3 regions of the Thalassotalea aquiviva genome follow, and region 1 is predicted to be linked to each of the others. Evidence: predicted binding sites of a transcription regulator. Region 1 holds the regulator's gene; each other region holds the start of a gene.
The links. Region 1 encodes LexA, which represses DNA repair genes until DNA is damaged. Its sites were predicted from a motif close to TACTGTATNNNNATACAGTA; they were not measured.

Region 2: ACAY00_RS01675 (YebG family protein) is a predicted target of LexA. The motif match lies at 2,612-2,631, and genes of this name have one in related genera.
Region 3: dinB (DNA polymerase IV) is a predicted target of LexA. The motif match lies at 4,141-4,160, and genes of this name have one in related genera.

Annotation. Positions count from the first base shown of each region.
Region 1 is NZ_CP166961.1:3,027,186-3,033,194, forward strand. Features, by position in the region: gene ACAY00_RS13520 (helix-turn-helix domain-containing protein) at 1-571, opposite strand, end outside; gene ACAY00_RS13525 (helix-turn-helix domain-containing protein) at 1,065-1,523, opposite strand; gene lexA (transcriptional repressor LexA) at 1,952-2,569, shown strand; gene coxB (cytochrome c oxidase subunit II) at 3,210-4,700, shown strand; gene ctaD (cytochrome c oxidase subunit I) at 4,712-6,009, shown strand, end outside.
Region 2 is NZ_CP166961.1:383,601-389,609, reverse strand. Features, by position in the region: gene thrA (bifunctional aspartate kinase/homoserine dehydrogenase I) at 1-1,200, opposite strand, end outside; gene ACAY00_RS01680 (M48 family metallopeptidase) at 1,466-2,158, opposite strand; gene ACAY00_RS01675 (YebG family protein) at 2,171-2,503, opposite strand; gene ACAY00_RS01670 (DUF3718 domain-containing protein) at 2,949-3,287, shown strand; gene ACAY00_RS01665 (SDR family oxidoreductase) at 3,397-4,146, opposite strand; gene ACAY00_RS01660 (PA3496 family putative envelope integrity protein) at 4,465-4,656, shown strand; gene ACAY00_RS01655 (amidohydrolase) at 4,762-6,009, shown strand, end outside.
Region 3 is NZ_CP166961.1:1,143,839-1,149,847, forward strand. Features, by position in the region: gene nqrF (NADH:ubiquinone reductase (Na(+)-transporting) subunit F) at 32-1,255, shown strand; gene ACAY00_RS05180 (FAD:protein FMN transferase) at 1,389-2,429, shown strand; gene nqrM ((Na+)-NQR maturation NqrM) at 2,459-2,680, shown strand; gene ACAY00_RS05190 (MaoC/PaaZ C-terminal domain-containing protein) at 3,148-3,918, opposite strand; gene dinB (DNA polymerase IV) at 4,284-5,342, shown strand; gene ACAY00_RS05200 (prolyl oligopeptidase family protein) at 5,458-6,009, shown strand, end outside.

The DNA.
Region 1 (6,009 bases):
GTTTAAATGATTGCAGTTTTTCACTAAAAACGCTGTGTACGCCATAAGCCAATTCAAATCGTTCATTATCGATAATATCTAAATCTTGCTCGTACTCATTGGTTCGAACAAAGTAGCTAATCGCTAACGCGACCATCAATAAAAGACCAAAAACGCCCAAGGCTGCCGCAATAGTTGTGGTGATGTTTAATCGTTGATGTTGCGCCATAGCTAAGAAGAAAAATAATGGGATCACACTGCATAAACATAAAATCGCGCCCTTGGTGACTAAAGCAGATACTGCCAATTTACCCTCAACATATGTTGTTGCCTGCTCTAAGGTTACCAGCGTCCTATCCGCTGGTTTTTCACCATTATTTGGGCTAAAAACTTCGTTTGCATCGAGTAGTAAGAAGTCTGTTGATACGTCAAAAATTTTCGCCAAAGCAATAATTTTATTTAATTCTGGGATACTGTTTGCACTTTCCCATTTTGAGATTGATTGTCGAGACACCTGCATTTTTTCTGCAAGCTCTTCTTGTGACCAGCCCGACTGCTTCCTTAATCTGATAATTTTTTCAGCCAATATCATAGCTTATATTCCTTTGTCACTGATTGAGCTTTGAGCATAAAAAATAACTCGGTTGCAAACCAGCAACTCGAGTTGGTATTTTGTCAACGAGCAGTTGCATAATCCCTAAATGGTTGAAACGAACATTACCCAAGTCATTCATTGAGCAAATTTTTACCATCATATGAGCAATACTGGCGGTGTGCAAATGCACATGTATTGCTGAAATGTGAAAGCGTTTACAAACATTTCTACAATGACTTTCCTTATATTTTACGCTTAAAGCGCCTTCCTGCGACGTTGAAAATCAAATATGCATGTTGGCAGTGCGACCAAATGCAGCTAATTTGTCTTGCCTTAATAAAACGAAAAAGCCCTCTAAGGGGCAATCAAATTTCACTATTACCAAGCAGGCAAGGCGCTTAAAATCGTTAAATGCGACAAGAAAAAGTTAACGGTAACCGTTACCAGTCAACAGTTCTCGCTTCGACTTAAAAACGGAACGAAAGGTTTCTTATAATTTACGCCCTAACTTTTTTTCAATCAGTTTTTTTTCCCAATCGGGGGAAAAAAAACGCACTTTTTCAAAGGCTATAAGGCCTTGGACAATTAAAGCAACACCGAGGCCGCCAAAAAGGATATAAAATTTCGGCTCATCATAAAACTTAATAGAAAAAACGAGCGCTAACACTATATACACCAGTGCAAATTCATAGAATTCCTTAACACGTTTCACATACAGCATAGCTTTTTGTTCATCTGACTTTACATTAACGTCGTGATTCATCATTGTCTCCTTGGGTTGTATCATTGAAAGATCTACCTCAAAAACAGATGCTAGGGCTTTACATGTTTCTATACTTGGGTTTTGTCCTTGCTCGATTCTCTGAATAGTTCGAGGCGTGACTCCTGCCATTTCAGCTAATTGGCTTTGCGTCCAGCCTCTCTGTAACCGAAGTTTTCTAATAATCATGCTTACCCTTTTTTATATGCATTGAAATTTATTTTTGAGGAATTCCATTCTTAACAAAAAACGTTTTAAAGCAAACGACATGGCCATGACAAAGACCAGACACTAAAGCGACATCCCTTTAAAATCAGCAATTTAAAACAAAATAATTTTGACGTATCAGTCAAATCTAAGCTAAAAAAATGCCCTGTTAATTTGCCTAATCCGGTATAACATAACAATTTAATCACTGGTAGTGAACTGCCTATGCTAGCCAAAACAGACAATCAGTAAATTAAGACAGCATAGGGCTCAGTTTATTTTGCTTGGATTATTTTAGAAATAAACTGGATTACACAAAATTCCAATTTAAACATAAATTACCTGTTGCGATAATTATTTAGCTGTATATACTGACAGTATCTAGCACTGTACAGATAAACAGGTCAACTATGCGCCCTCTTACCAAACGACAACAACAAATATTCGATTTAATTAAAGAAAAAATCGCTGATACAGGTATGCCACCAACACGCGCTGAAATTGCCGAATACTTTGGTTTTAAATCTGCCAATGCTGCTGAAGAGCACTTAAAAGCATTAGCCAAAAAAGGTTTTATTGAAATTATTCCGGGAACCAGTCGCGGCATTCGTCTGGCCGAAGAACATATGCAAGAAGATGAAGGTTTACCGTTAATTGGTCGGGTGGCTGCCGGTGAACCAATTTTAGCGCAAGAGCATGTCGAGCAACATTACCAAATTGATGGTAATTTATTTCGCCCCAGTGCTGACTACCTATTAAGAGTTAACGGCGAGAGTATGAAAGATATTGGCATCTTAGATGGCGACTTACTGGCCGTGCATCAAACCACCAACATTCATAATGGTCAGGTTGTGGTTGCTCGAGTGGAAGACGATGTCACCGTTAAGCGTTATAAGCGTGAAGGTAACGTAGTTTACTTACACGCCGAAAACGAAGATTTTTCACCGATTGTTGTCGATTTAACCACTCAAGCATTTCATATTGAAGGCATCGCCGTTGGCGTCATTCGAAACGCCGACTGGATGTAACCAGCCTAAGCTTGTTTAATATCATGGTGGGACCGTCTCTATACCCACCATGTTTCCTACTTTCTCTGCTAATTATTGTTTTTACTCTCTTTCTTCCGCATTTAATAAACCCATAATTATTTAACCTTTTTATTACAAAACACTAGATCTTGATCAAAATTTAAGTAATTCTAGAGTGGAAAGTAAACAAAAGTTATCTTGGGCTTTCCCTAGATGCCATAAAAAAGGATTCATTCTCTGACGTTTTGTTTTTGTCTAAACCAAATTTGTCAGCAAAACTGCCCAAGTTTTGTTTTCGATTGAGGTGGTTTAACAACAGCAAGGCCAAAACAACTGGACATTTTATGCTGCTCGACCAAATTTGGTACGGGTCGCTTTGATTACGGTTGGGGGTGAAGACATATCAGCAATTGTTGATAAAAAACTAGGTTCAGCCACTGCCTTAAGCAGAGTTGAAGTAGACATAAATATAATAATAAGTTACGGAAATGAAGCATCGAATGTAGCGTAAAGCTATCGAGGTATCGGTTATTTTTTCTGTATTTTCTGTGCTAATAAGCAAAGGAGATGTCGAGTGAAAAGACGTAACCTAGGTTGGCTGTTTTTGGGAACTTTGTTTTCCAGCTCAGCTTGGGCCGACATGCAATTGAATTTAACCCAAGGGGTAACAGACGTTAGCCAAGAAGTCTATTCATTGCATATGATGGTCATGTGGATTTGTACTGCCATTGGTATCCTCGTTTTTGGGGCCATGTTTTGGTCAATGATTTTTCATCGCAAGTCCAAAGGTGTTAAACCCGCCTCTTTCCATGAAAGCACCAAAGTCGAAATTCTTTGGACCGCTATCCCAATCATTATATTAATCGCCATGGCTTGGCCGGCCACGAACACCTTAATAAAAATGGAAGACAACAGTGAATCTGAGTTAACCATTCAAGTGACTGGCTCGCAATGGAAGTGGCATTACAAATACTTTGACCAAGACATTGAATTTTATTCAGTCTTATCAACACCCAAAGAGCAATTTGATAACCGTGAAGGTGTGCTTGCAGATAAAGGCCAGCACTATTTATTGGAAGTCGACAAGCCTTTAGTTATCCCGACCAACCGCAAAGTACGTTTTTTGATCACCTCTGACGATGTTATCCATTCTTGGTGGGTGCCCGCTTTTGCAGTTAAACAAGATGCAAACCCAGGATTTATTAATGAAGCATGGACCAAGGTTAACGAGCCTGGTATTTATCGCGGCCAGTGTGCCGAGCTTTGTGGTAAAGACCATGGTTATATGCCCATTGTGGTTGATGTACGCTCAGAACAAGATTATGAGCTTTGGGTTAATGCACAAAAAATTGCCAAGGCACAAGCCGCAGCCGAAGAAGCGAAGTCTTTAAATGCGTCGCTTTCGATGGACGAGTTAATGCAACTTGGTGAACAAACCTACACCGCCCATTGTGCCGCGTGTCACCAAATGAACGGTTTAGGCTTACCACCCGCCTTCCCTGCCTTAAAAGACAGTCCGGTCACAATTGATGCTGACAAGTTGTCTGAACACATTGACGTTATTGTTAATGGGCGCGCGGGCACGGGGATGCAAGCATACGGCAAGCAATTAACCTTAAAAGAAATTGCCGCTGTAGTGACTTACGAGCGTAACGCTTGGGGGAATAACACCGGTGATATGGTACAAGCCAGTGACGTTAATGCCCTAGTCGGTAGTGCAACTCCAGCTTCTGCAGAAACCGTGGTCCCAGCGACCTCAACTTCCCAGTCCACAGTAACACCAGAGCCACCAGCAAGTGAGCAAGCGTCACTTGCTGATTTGCCAATGGACGAGCTAATGAGCAAAGGTGAGCAAGTGTACATGGCGAAGTGTGCTATGTGTCATCAAGCCACTGGACTTGGTATGCCACCAGCATTCCCTGCCCTAAAAGGCAGTGCCATCGCCATTGATCCTGACAAAGTTTCAGAACACATCAGTGTTGTTGCCAACGGTAAAGCCGGCACCTCGATGCTAGGGTTTGCAGCCCAACTCACGCCACAAGAATTGGCTGCGGTTATCACCTACGAGCGTAACGCTTGGGGTAATAACACCGGTGATGTGGTTCAAGCCAGCGCGGTAGTTAATAAGTAAGGGGAATGATAATGACAACGGCTACTGATTCATTAGAACATCATGACGAACATCATGATCATAAAATGACCGGCATCAAGCGCTGGTTATATACCACCAATCACAAAGACATTGGTACTTTATATTTATGGTTCTCTTTTATTATGCTGCTTACGGGCGGTGCCATGGCAATGGTCATTCGAGCGGAACTTTTTCAGCCTGGATTGCAAATTGTAGAACCAGATTTTTTTAACCAAATGACCACAGTGCATGGCTTAATCATGGTTTTTGGTGCCATTATGCCGGCCTTTACCGGTCTAGCTAACTGGATGTTACCGATGATGATCGGAGCTCCAGATATGGCTCTGCCTCGCTTAAACAACTGGTCGTTTTGGATTTTACCATTTGCCTTTAGTATTTTATTGGCGTCTTTGTTTTTAGAAGGCGGTGGTCCTAACTTTGGCTGGACCTTTTACGCACCACTATCAACAACCTATTCAAACGGTTCGACCGCATTTTTCGTTTTTGCCGTTCATATTATGGGGATTTCATCCATTATGGGGGCAATAAACATTGTTGTAACCATTATGAATATGCGTGCCCCTGGCATGACTTACATGAAAATGCCATTGTTTGTTTGGACGTTTTTTATTACCGCTTACTTATTGATTGCGGTAATGCCGGTATTAGCCGGTACGGTCACCATGGTCTTAACCGACACTTACTTTGGCACCTCATTCTTTGATGCTGCAGGTGGTGGCGATCCGGTATTGTTCCAACATATCTTCTGGTTCTTTGGTCACCCTGAAGTGTACATCATGATTTTGCCTGCTTTTGGTATTGTTTCCACAACCATTCCAGCGTTTTCACGCAAAAAACTGTTTGGTTACAGCTCTATGGTGTACGCCACGTCTTCGATAGCATTCTTATCGTTTATTGTTTGGGCGCACCATATGTTTACCACCGGTATGCCATTGGCCGGTGAGTTATTCTTCATGTACTGCACCATGCTCATTGCGGTGCCCACTGGGGTTAAAGTTTTTAACTGGGTGGCCACCATGTGGCGGGGTGCGATTAGCTTTGAAACTCCGATGCTGTTTTCTATCGCATTTGTGATTCTATTCACCATTGGCGGTTTCTCTGGCTTAATGCTGGCCATGACCCCAGTCGATTTCCAATACCATGATACCTATTTTGTCGTTGCCCATTTTCATTATGTACTGGTGACTGGCTCTTTATTTTCAATTTATGCGGCCTGTTATTTCTGGCTACCGAAATGGACCGGTCATATGTACAGCGAAACCTTGGGCCGTTGGCATTTTTGGTGTTC
Region 2 (6,009 bases), 730 kb from region 1:
GAGTGACACGATAGATAAATGTGATTGTAATTCAATAGGTTCGAGTAGCTGGTTTAATAACTCCAGCTCAAACTCAGCTTGCAAACTTTGTTGAGCCCGATACGCTTCACTGGAGTAGACACAAAAACTGATACAATATTCTGATGAAGATTGTGAAATCATCACCAAAGAAATGTTTTCACGGCTCATACAAGCAAAGACTCGACTTGCCATCCCAACCATGCCTTTCATGCCTGGCCCTGATACATTAATCATGGTTAATTCATCAAGGTTAGAAATCGCTTTAACTTGTTTTAACCCCTTATCTTCATTGGAAATTAAAGTACCTTTAGCGTCGGGGTTGGTGGTGTTTTTAATTAAACAGGGGATATGATGTTGGGCAATAGGTCCAATGGTCTTAGGATGCAACACTTTGGCGCCAAAATACGATAGCTCCATCGCTTCTTGGTATGACAAGTGATCCAACAGCTTGGCGTCTTTAATTAACCTAGGATCGGCGTTAAACACGCCATCGACATCGGTCCAAATTTCACAGCACTCAGCATTGGCACAAACTGACAATACCGCCGCCGAATAATCAGAACCATTTCGTCCTAATGTTGTAAGTTGGCCTGATGGCGCAGAGCCAATAAAGCCAGGCATCAAACAAATGCGTTCATTTTGACTATATTTTTCAACGTACAATTGACGACATAAAACCAAATCGGCAACCGCATTTAACGAGGATTCATTGGTTTTTAAAAAGGCTTCGGGTTCAAGCAGAGTTAACTGTTGCTGTTCTCGTTGCAGTAGCGACTCCAAAATAGCCACGCTTAAACGTTCGCCTAGACTGATCACACAAGCACGAATATGGTTTGGGCAATGGTTTAACATAGCCGCGCCCGTTAACCAGCGGCTTAATTGATGCTCCCATCTTGCAAGTGCTTGTTCTGCATGTTGTCGATTAAAGTAACGTTGAGATGATGACAGACCGTCAAATATATTGGTTATAGCGTGAACAAGATGAGCAATGCCCTGCTCTAGCTCTGCGCCTTCTAATAGATTTTCCGTTAACGCCACCAAATGATTAGTGATCCCCTGCGGAGCCGAAACGACCACCGCAATTGGCGATTGCTGGCTTTTATTTTCAATGATTTCGGCAACCGTTAAAAACCTGTCTGCATTTGCAAGTGATGAACCACCAAATTTCAATACTCTCATTTCGCTACCCTTCCTCTGTGATCCTACTTTTTCAATCCCTTAAACTACAAAGCCCGTGAGCTTTGCAGGTCACGGGCTTTTTATTGTTTAGATTCAATGCATTAGCCAATAACCGCCATTTCCAGAGAAATGCTGGTAATACGTGTTATGGTGGTGCGCATTAAAATAGTCATATAACTTACTCTGCCCTAGGGCAATGTTTATGTCAATAATTTATAAACAATAATTAACATTTTATTAGCTTTTTAAGGGTGTGCAAAATAGGCTACCAAACCAAATCACCTTGATGTTTTTTCAACCAATCTTTTGCTGGTTTTATCGGTTGGTAAAACGTCTCGACTAATTGCCAAAAGGCGCTGGAATGATTCAAATGTTTTAGATGGCATAGTTCATGGATAATGACGTAGTGGATAACCTCCATTGGTGCCATCACGAGAAGCCAGTTTAACTTGACGCGTTGGTGATTATCACAACTGCCCCACCGACTTTTATAAAGTCGAATGGTTAAACTGCTTGGATTTAACTTGGTTAAAGCCTGCATTTTTAAGGTTTGTTCCGACAAAATGGTTTTGGCCTGTTGAATGTACCATTGCTCCAACAAAGCCTTAATGTGGATTGCTCTTTTTGGGTGATGAAAAAACGTATTGGAGAGTTCAACCACTAGGGTTGTCGGCCTTTGTTGAACGCGATTATTTATCCCTTGTTGTATATCCAAGGTTAATGGCTGACCAAGATAAAAAAACACATCGCCTTGGGTAAATTGACGGGTTTTACTGGTGGCAAGCAACGTATTTTGTTGGGCTATTTTTTGTTTGATCCAATCTTGCTTTTGGCGCACAAGCTGCTGGATTTCAGACTCTGCAACATAGCTTGGCGCCAACACCCGAAGTTTTGCCTGTTTGACTTGCAAACTAATGGTTCGACGACGGTTGCTTCGAACCAGTGTATAATCTAACACCGATTTTATATCTTAACTTGCCGTTTTTAGAGGTTTTACGTCGCTTACTTCGGCGTCTTTGTTGCTAGCTTTAGGTTGCGACTTTGTCTTAGCCACGGCCTTTTTCGTTTCTTTAGGCTTTTTCGCCTGTAATGCAACAAGCACATCTTCACGGTGTTTCGCCAAGTAGATACTGATGTCTTCTAACTGAGTTTCATTTAATTCCAATGCTGATTGTTCGAACAATTCGGACAAACTGTCTGCCATGTCGAGCATCTTGTCGTACTCGTCTGCACTTTTCTTGTCCATAAATGTTTCAACCTCCACTCCATTACGAATTACTACAAACCGACTTTCTACTGCCATGCTGTTTCCTTTTCTTGTCAATAACCGGCCGATACTGGCTCTTTAGATTACGTTGTTCTGTTCTCCATTATTAGGTTGTTGTATCTTATTGCAACACCAACCCCTTTTACATGGATATACATCCAGTATATTAGCGCTATCTCACCCTTATTAGCAATCATATTTTAAATTTAAGCAAAATTTCATCGTATATTTTCTACCGTTTATCGACATTTATCGCAATAAAATTGGCGCATTGCCGACGCCATGTAAACAAATATGTCAGGGCTTTTGCAATTTTTTGCTAGTTATTTCGCTTAGCACATGAATTTATTATAAAAATCTTTTTTATTAGGGTGATGAAATTGTCATGCCCTGTTACACCCTGACGAGTTTGATTTACATTTTTTTGTTCAAATTAAGCCAAAATTATAACTGTATCGTCAGTCATTCGAAGGAGTTGAACATGAAAACCTTAAATATTGTTACTCGATTATCAGTCGTATCTGCCCTTGTCTTTTCGCTTAGCATTCAGGCTCAAGGCTCTCTTAACCCACAAATCGAAAGTGCGTTAATTGAAGTGTGCAAGTCGGTACAAAAAGATAACGTCTGGCATTTGCGTAAAACCATAAAGAGTCACCGCCTCAATGAGGGAAAAGTGGCAAACGCTGTGGTATGTAATGGTGAGAATATTATTCAATTTGCCGAATCAGCAGAGGCTTATAAAACGGCTCAACATTTAAATAAGCGTTTAGGCGGCAGCGAAATTGTTGATCTCGCCCAGGTCGTTCGAGTTGATTTTTAACTCAGATTGCCTAGCCATTTGAGCCGTCGGCGTGACCGTAATAATAAGCATGGAGTGCACGCCATGCTCTTTTTGAACTGATCTAGTGTCGACAGCTTATTGCTTAAATTTAACTGAATTTTCGCAACACAAAAAGTGGCATGAGTTTGAGGAGGTAGCGCATTATCGCCCATGGCCATGTCGGGACGAAAGCTATGTTTACCTCCTTTTCAATAGCGTTTACGATGGCGTCACACCCTCTCTCAACATCGACAATAAAAGGGGGGTTCTTATCGGCGTCGGTGATTTCAGTACGGATATAACCCGGATGTATCGTTGATATTTTTATTGGCGTGTCTAAAACATCAATGCGAATACCTTCCATAAGGGATGCTAGTGCGGCTTTGGTGGCAGCATATACATTCATTGAACGACGAAATCCTCGTTGTGAACTCACCGAAGATATGGCTACTAGATGGCCTGCATTTTGAAAGCGAAAGATTTCCATGGCAGCTTCGCACTGAGCCAGTGCCGCGATAAAATTGGTATTGGCCGTGCGCTTATTGGCTTCAAAATAACCGGTACCAATAGATGCGCCTTGGCCGATGCCGGCATTAACAATGACCCGGTCTATGTGGCCAAATGTTTCTCGTGCTTGTTTAAATACCTTAAATACCTGCTCATGATCATTAACATCTAACTTATAAATTGCGACTTTTACATGAGGCCACTGCAAAAATATTTGCTCCTTCAACGCCTCTAAATTATCTTCTCGGCGAGCACACAAAATCAAATCACGCCCAAGGGCAGCAAATTTTAATGCCATGGTATAACCTAAACCAGAGCTGGCACCGGTTATTAAGATATTTTTGCGCAACATAACAATTTCCCTTCTATTTTTTACATTTAAAATACCTTTATTCAGTGCGAAAGAAAAGAAACGACAGTAAAAGACCTTCCGCTCTCGCTAATTGATTGATTTAATTTAGCTTATAAAAACCGCCATTTATTACATCTTAATTACATCTGAATAGTCGCCGAAAGCTAAGAGCGCTCTGGCCTGACGGATTTCTGTGCAAATGATTCGTTTTTATATTTTTTTGTTTGACCTAAAGGAAAATTCTTCCTATCTTTCGAAATAAGTCAGGACTTATCGAGAGTCCTGACTTATGGCATTTTTGTTTATTTAGGAGTTGTCATGTCGAGAAGTAAAATTGTTGATGATCTCGAAATGGGTATTGATGATGCAGATTATCAAGACGATAGCTCTGCCAATTTAGATAAAGAAGTTGGTAATCAAGAGCACGCTAAAACTCGTCAGCGTATTGATGAATTGCTTGAGCGTAAACGTCTGAAAGAATTGCTTGATGAAGATGAGTGGGATCTTTAAGACGTCCATTTCATAATCCCCTGTTCGTTCAATAAACCTTTGTTTGAAATCCTTAATCTATGTCTTAAGCTAAAAGCTACAGACAGATTTTATTAAGGATTTCTAATGTTTAAACAAGCCTTTTTAGGATGGCTAATTGGGCTGATTTTTATGTCGCCTGCGGCCGCTGAAAATTGGTCCGAAAAAATACAAGCCATAGAATCAGAGGTGATTCAATGGCGCCGTCACTTCCATCAATATCCTGAATTATCGAATCGAGAATTTAATACCGCTAAGACCATCGCACAAGAACTCAGAAAAATGGGCCTTGAGGTTAAAACGGGTATCGCGCACACTGGGGTGGTCGCCATTGTTGATTCAGAAAAACCCGGCCCTGTGGTTGCCTTAAGAGCCGATATTGACGGCCTCCCCATTAGCGAAACAGCCAACTTGCCTTTTGCTTCAAAGCAAGTGAGCGAATTTAATGGTCAACAAGTTGGGGTAATGCATGCTTGTGGTCATGATGCACACATTGCCATGTTACTTGGTGCCGCCAAAATTTTATCTCAAAATAAGCAAGCTCTTACTGGTAAAGTAAAATTCATCTTCCAACCCGCTGAAGAAGGTGCGCCAGCAGAAGAAGAGGGTGGCGCTGAACTTATGGTTAAACAAGGGGTATTGAAAAACCCTGATGTTGACGTGATTTTTGGTTTGCATATCTGGTCAAATTTAGAGGCTGGCAAAATCAGCTATCGAGAAGGTGGTACTTTAGCCGCTGTCGATACTTTTAAGCTGGTGGTAAAAGGCAAGCAGGCACACGGCGCATATCCATGGAAAAGTGTTGATCCGATTGTCACTTCCGCTCAAATCATTCTTGCTTTACAAACCATCGTTTCTCGTGAATTAACGTTAATTGAAGACGCTGCAGTGGTGACGGTTGGCAGCATTCATGGTGGTGTACGAAGTAATATTATTCCAAGTGAGGTCGAAATTATTGGCACCCTGCGCTCATTAAACCCAAAGATGCGTGAGCAAATTAGGGAAGCGGTTCATCGCAAAGCAACCAATATCGCTGCCAGTATGAATGCCCAAGTGGATGTACTCCTCCCTTTTGGTGCCAATTACCCAGTAACCTACAACGACCCAAAGCTAATGCACTCTATGCTTCCTGCTTTAACTAACAGTTTGGGAGATGACAACGTGTTACCCGCCAAAGCCCAAACCGGCGCCGAAGATTTTTCGTTTTATCAGCAACAAGTTCCAGGTTTATTTCTTGGTGTTGGCGGTATGCCTAAAGGCCAATCGAGCTTAAAAGCACCAGCCCATCACACCCCAGAATTTTTTATTGATGAAAGCGGCTTAACCACCGGGGTT
Region 3 (6,009 bases), 1.5 Mb from region 1:
GCTCTGCCTCAGAAGTACAAAGGAAAAGTCGATGGAATTAATTCTCGGCGTAACAATGTTTACGTTAATTGTACTGGTTTTGGTATTGGTGATTTTATTTGCCAAGTCTAAATTAGTATCAGACGGCGACATTACAATTGCGATTAATAACGACCCAGATAAAACCGTGGTGACTCAAGCTGGTGGAAAACTGCTTGGTGCATTAGCAGACCAAGGTATCTTTATCCCATCAGCATGTGGCGGTGGTGGTACTTGTGGCCAATGTCGTGTTCATGTTCATTCTGGTGGTGGCGATATTCTACCAACAGAAATGGGGCACATCACTAAGCGTGAAGCTAAAGAAGGCTGTCGTTTATCGTGTCAGGTTGCTGTTAAGCAAGACATGGAAATTGAAGTTGAAGATGAAATCTTCGGTGTTCAGCAGTGGGAATGTGAAGTTATCTCTAACGATAACAAAGCAACTTTCATTAAAGAACTTAAATTGAAGATCCCTAACGGCGAGTCTGTACCTTTCCGTGCTGGTGGTTACATTCAAATTGAAGCGCCTGCGCACCATGTTAAATACTCTGACTTTGATATTGCTCCAGAGTATCGTGCTGACTGGGAACGTTTTGGTTTCTTTGATGTTGAGTCTAAAGTTGATACAGACACATTACGTGCTTACTCAATGGCTAACTACCCAGAAGAAGAAGGCATTATTATGCTGAATGTGCGTATCGCGACACCACCTCCAGGTAAGTTACATTTACCAGCTGGTAAAATGTCTTCGTACATCTTCAGCCTTAAGCCAGGCGATAAGGTAACGATTTCAGGTCCATTTGGTGAGTTCTTCGCCAAAGATACTGACAATGAAATGGTATTTATCGGTGGTGGTGCAGGTATGGCACCAATGCGTTCTCATATCTTTGACCAACTTAAGCGTCTTAAGACCAAGCGTAAGATGAGTTTTTGGTACGGTGCACGTTCACTTCGTGAAATGTTCTACGAAGATGATTACAACATGTTAGCGGCTGAAAACGATAATTTTGAATGGCATGTTGCGCTTTCAGATCCACAACCAGAAGATAACTGGGATGGCTTAACAGGTTTTATTCATAATGTACTTTATGAACAGTACCTTAAAGATCATGAAGCACCAGAAGACTGTGAATACTACATGTGTGGGCCCCCAATGATGAACGCTGCCGTTATTGGCATGCTTAAAGATTTGGGTGTTGAAGACGAAAACATCTTATTGGATGACTTTGGTGGTTAATCACTGATCGTCTAATACTTAAAAATGCCAGCGTTTGCTGGCATTTTTGTTTTTAATTAATCCAAATTCCGTGCCATTTCACGGTCAATCTAGTTTATAATCCACCTTAACATTTGCTTAATCCATCATAACTATGCGAAACACTTATTCTATTGGCACGTTTTTATTGTCTGCCATCTTGCTGTTAACGGCTTGCTCAGAGCCTGCACCCCAAGCCATACCTGATAAAGAACAATTGGAGCTTTCAGGGTTAACCATGGGGCCAATTGTTTATACGGTAAAATTAATTGGGCATAAAGAGCGTGTCGAAAAGTTACAATTGGCACAAAAAGTCGATGACTTATTGGTAAAAATCAATGCACAAATGTCGACGTATGATCCGAATTCTGAATTGTCAAAATTTAATCAGTATCAAGGACTAGAGAGTCGCAAGGTATCCCTTGAACTCAATCAGGTATTAACCGAGTCGATTCGTCTAGGGCAATTAACGCAAGGGGCGCTTGATGTCACGGTAGGGCCTTTGGTTAATTTATGGAGCTTCGGGCCAGAAAAACGACCAGAGCAAGTGCCATCCCCAGAGCTTATAAGTCAAACCAAAGCCAATATTGGTATTGATTCAATAGAGTTGGCACAAGGTCATTTGTCAAAACGTAAGCCAACGATTTACATTGACTTATCTGCAATCGCTAAAGGGTTTGCCGTAGATAAAGTTGCTGACTTGTTAGAACAACATGGTATTTATGATTATCTTGTTGATATTGGTGGTGAATTAAGAATCAACGGTAAAAAGACTGACGGCACTGATTGGCGCATAGCGGTGGAAAAACCTATTGCTGGTGTTCGAGGGGTGCAACAGGTTATAATACCGGGCAATAATGCAGTGGCAACATCTGGCGATTATCGAAATTACTTTGAGGAAAACGGGGTACGTTATTCTCACACCATAAATCCCAAAACCGGATGGCCAATTAATCATCGTTTGGTATCGGTAACCGTTGTTCATCCATCGGCTATGACGGCTGATGGACTGGCGACTGCAATCGAGGTCATGGGACCCGAGAAGGGGCTAGCGTTTGCACAAGCGAATGCCTTTGCGGTGTATTTGATCAGCAAAACCGACGACGGTTTTGATTTTGCCGCAACCGAACAATTTAACCAGTATTTGGCAAATTAGCACTGAGCTTGCCAGTTAAGAGATTATAGATGTCGATTTTTATTTTAACATTTGCGTTTTTTATTCTTGTTTTTATCGCTATGGGGATAGGCTATTTGGTCCAGCAAAAAACATTGGCTGGCAGCTGTGGTGGTCTTAGCAGTATGGGGATAGAAAAGGCCTGTGATTGTGATAACCCTTGCGAAAAACGCCTAGAGCGAGAGCGCAAGGCTAAACTTAGCGAACATTCAATTGATGTTAAAAATATCTAATTGTTTACCTGTAGATCTAAAAAAAAGCTTAATCGTCGATTAAGCTTTTTTTATCGTTGGGATTTATGTTAAACCCTAAAACATCCATTACTCAGAGGTATAAATATTTGCTACTTTTTTTGAGTATTTCTTCAAACCGATCCCTCGCCTAATTTTTTCTGCGCCATATATCCCATGTAAAGCCCCAAGAAAGACAAAACAGAGCAGGTAAATTTCTTTAAAGGCGCCGACAAAAGTGCTAATGACCAGTCCCAATAATATATAAAACATTACTGACATCAACACGATTCGTAACCAACACCATACTTTGTAAGAAGACTGAAAATTCATAAGCCAAAATTCTAGTTACTGTATTGGTTATAATAATAAGCTTAAATTTTATCTTTATTTATACGTATTAGTTATATAAAGGGCCGAATGGTTGTTAACGTTTTATGAATATTGAAAACTGAGATACAGCTGGTTAGTTATGTGAACTTTGCGACCAAGTGCAGATTATCGTGGCCTGAAAACACCAACGTATCGTCATTTGTATGTTCCAAACCAATTTTAGTTGGTAAGTGGCAAGGACGTTTAAAACAAAATTTCGCAAGCTTCGCGTTAATATTTTTATCAATTAGGCACTTGTGTACTAAATACATGCCATGAATAATTGCCTTCTTCTGGCCAAACAATTTTGCTAACCGATCATCGATATGAATAGGATTGAAATCCTTGCTAACCTTGGCATAAGCCCTGGCTTGTTGGTGGTTAATGCTTATTTTGGGCGTTGTATTAAACAACGTATGATGGCTTGTTTTTGTCGATTTTTTTAATTTGTTCTTATCCGGCTTTAAGAATATATTCTCATTAATCAAACACACACAGCCATTTTGAGTAAAGGTGAGTGTTGTTTGATATTGTAGCCCTTTGATGCTCATTGAAGGTGTGAATTTAAGGTGTAATTGGAAAGGTTTGCAATAGTTGATAGCTTGCGCTTGGCTAAAACTTGCTTCTAAATGCACCAAACCAATAGGCGATACACTAAACCGACGATCTGCAAATCCGCGAATTATCGCGCTAAAGCCGGCAATAAAAGCGAAGCTTATTGGTAAACAGTGCTGTTCAGATAAATTAAATAGGGTTCTAAATTGATTAATTTGTGCAGTCTCTAAGCCCTTGTGATTAACCCTAAATTCAAAGGCCGAGGCGTTTTCGGGGCGGTTCGTCTTGGTCAGTAAACGCAGTATTGAAAGCATATTTAAGTTGATTTATCCATTGCCAACAAGCTCACTTATCACCTGTAGGCTGATTAATTCCATGTTTGTCTATCATAGGGCTGTAGGGGCTTAAATCAATCTTTTATTTTTTCTCTGTAAGAAAAACCACTTTCGATTAATAAACAACCCCTTACGCTTTAATTCCCTATTAATGAATTATTTGGGCGTGTATCAATGTGAGTTAGCTGAAGAAAATACTTTAACTGGTTTTATATACAGTGTTTATTTATAATACCAAAGAGTTGGTTTTAGAATGATAAGAGGTGCCATGGTGTTAGTTGAATCTTTGTTTAGTTTAATCGCTTTCATGGTTTAGCTCACTAGGTAAAGGCGAGACTATCCTGATGAGAAAAATCGTACATGTTGATATGGATGCTTTTTACGTTTCGGTCGAAATTCGAGACAACCCCAAGCTAGCCAATAAACCTGTCGCGGTGGGCGGTAAGTCTCGACAGCGAGGGGTGCTTTCAACTTGTAATTATATAGCACGACAATTTGGTGTGAGCTCAGCCATGCCAACCTCTATGGCGTTAAAAAAGTGCCCTGAATTGATTGTAGTACCTGGTCGAATGGCGGTTTATAAAGAAGTAAGCCAAACCATCCGTGGTATTTTTCAACGATACACCAACATTATTGAGCCATTGTCATTAGACGAGGCGTATTTGGATGTAACCGACTGTCCCTTACATAATGGTTCTGCCACGTTAATTGCAAAAGAGATCAGGGCTGAAATTTATAAGGCCACCGGTTTAACCGCTTCCGCAGGAATTGCACCGCTCAAGTTTATTGCCAAGGTCGCTTCAGACCTTAATAAGCCTAATGGACAGTGCACTATAGCCCCAAAGGATGTGTTTGCGTTTTTAGAAAACTTATCACTTAGAAAAATTCCTGGTGTGGGTAAAGTGACATCCGAAAAGTTGAAACAGCTTGGCTTTGACACCTGTGGTGATATACGTCAATCAAATGAGGCTTACCTTGTTGAAAAATTTGGCAAATTTGGCCGGGTGCTTTGGCACCGATGTCATGGTATTGATGAACGAGATGTTGAAGTTACTCGGGTGAGAAAGTCCGTAGGCGTTGAGCGCACCTTTGAAATTAATGTAAATGAGCTCAAAGATATGGAAGTGGTGATAACACAAAAGCTATTACCCGAGCTTGAAAGGCGAGCGTTGCCTTATTTGGCAAACCGAAAAATGAACAAGCTAGGGGTTAAAGTAAAATTTCAAGATTTTGTGCAAACGACCAAAGAACAAGCCTGTCAGGACATTAATCTTGAACGTATATTACATTTACTCAAAGAAGCCGTAGCAAGGGGGCATGGTAAACCCGTACGGTTAATTGGTATCCATATTGGTTTAGCGGACGATTGCCAACAACAAAGACAGTTAGGTTTAGATTTTTAGTTTATCTTGATAACTTTTTATTCACTTTCAATACAAGTAATTAGCCTTAGGTTTAGACATTTATTACAATTCGTTTTATCCTAGCTAGCGAAAATAGCAATGGAAGTTAATTATAATGAAAAAACTGTTTATTTCTTCGCTGGCTTTGATGTTAACTGCATGTATGAATGATGCATCTACATCTGATAACAAGCCACAAGTTGAAGCTACCGAACAAGTAGCACAATCACTTATTTACCCTGTTACCCGTAAAGACGAAACCGTTGATACCTACTTTGGGCAAAAGGTTGCCGATCCTTACCGTTGGTTAGAGGATGACTTAAGTGCTGAGACCGCCGAGTGGGTAAAAGCTGAAAATAAAGTCACTTTTGGGTATCTTGATCAAATTGCTTATCGCAACAAGGTTAAGAGCAAACTTGAACAAATGTGGAACTTTGAGAAGGTAGGGGCTCCGTTTGAAGAAGGTGGGGTTGAGTATTACTACAAAAACGATGGCTTACAAAACCAATACGTTCTTTATCGTAAAAATGAAGACGGTGAAGACACGGTATTTTTAGATCCTAACAAATTCAGTGAAGATGGTACCACTTCCCTTGGGGGCTTGAGCTTCTCTAAAGATGGCTCATTAGCAGCATATTCTGTTTCTGAAGGTGGCAGTGATTGGCGC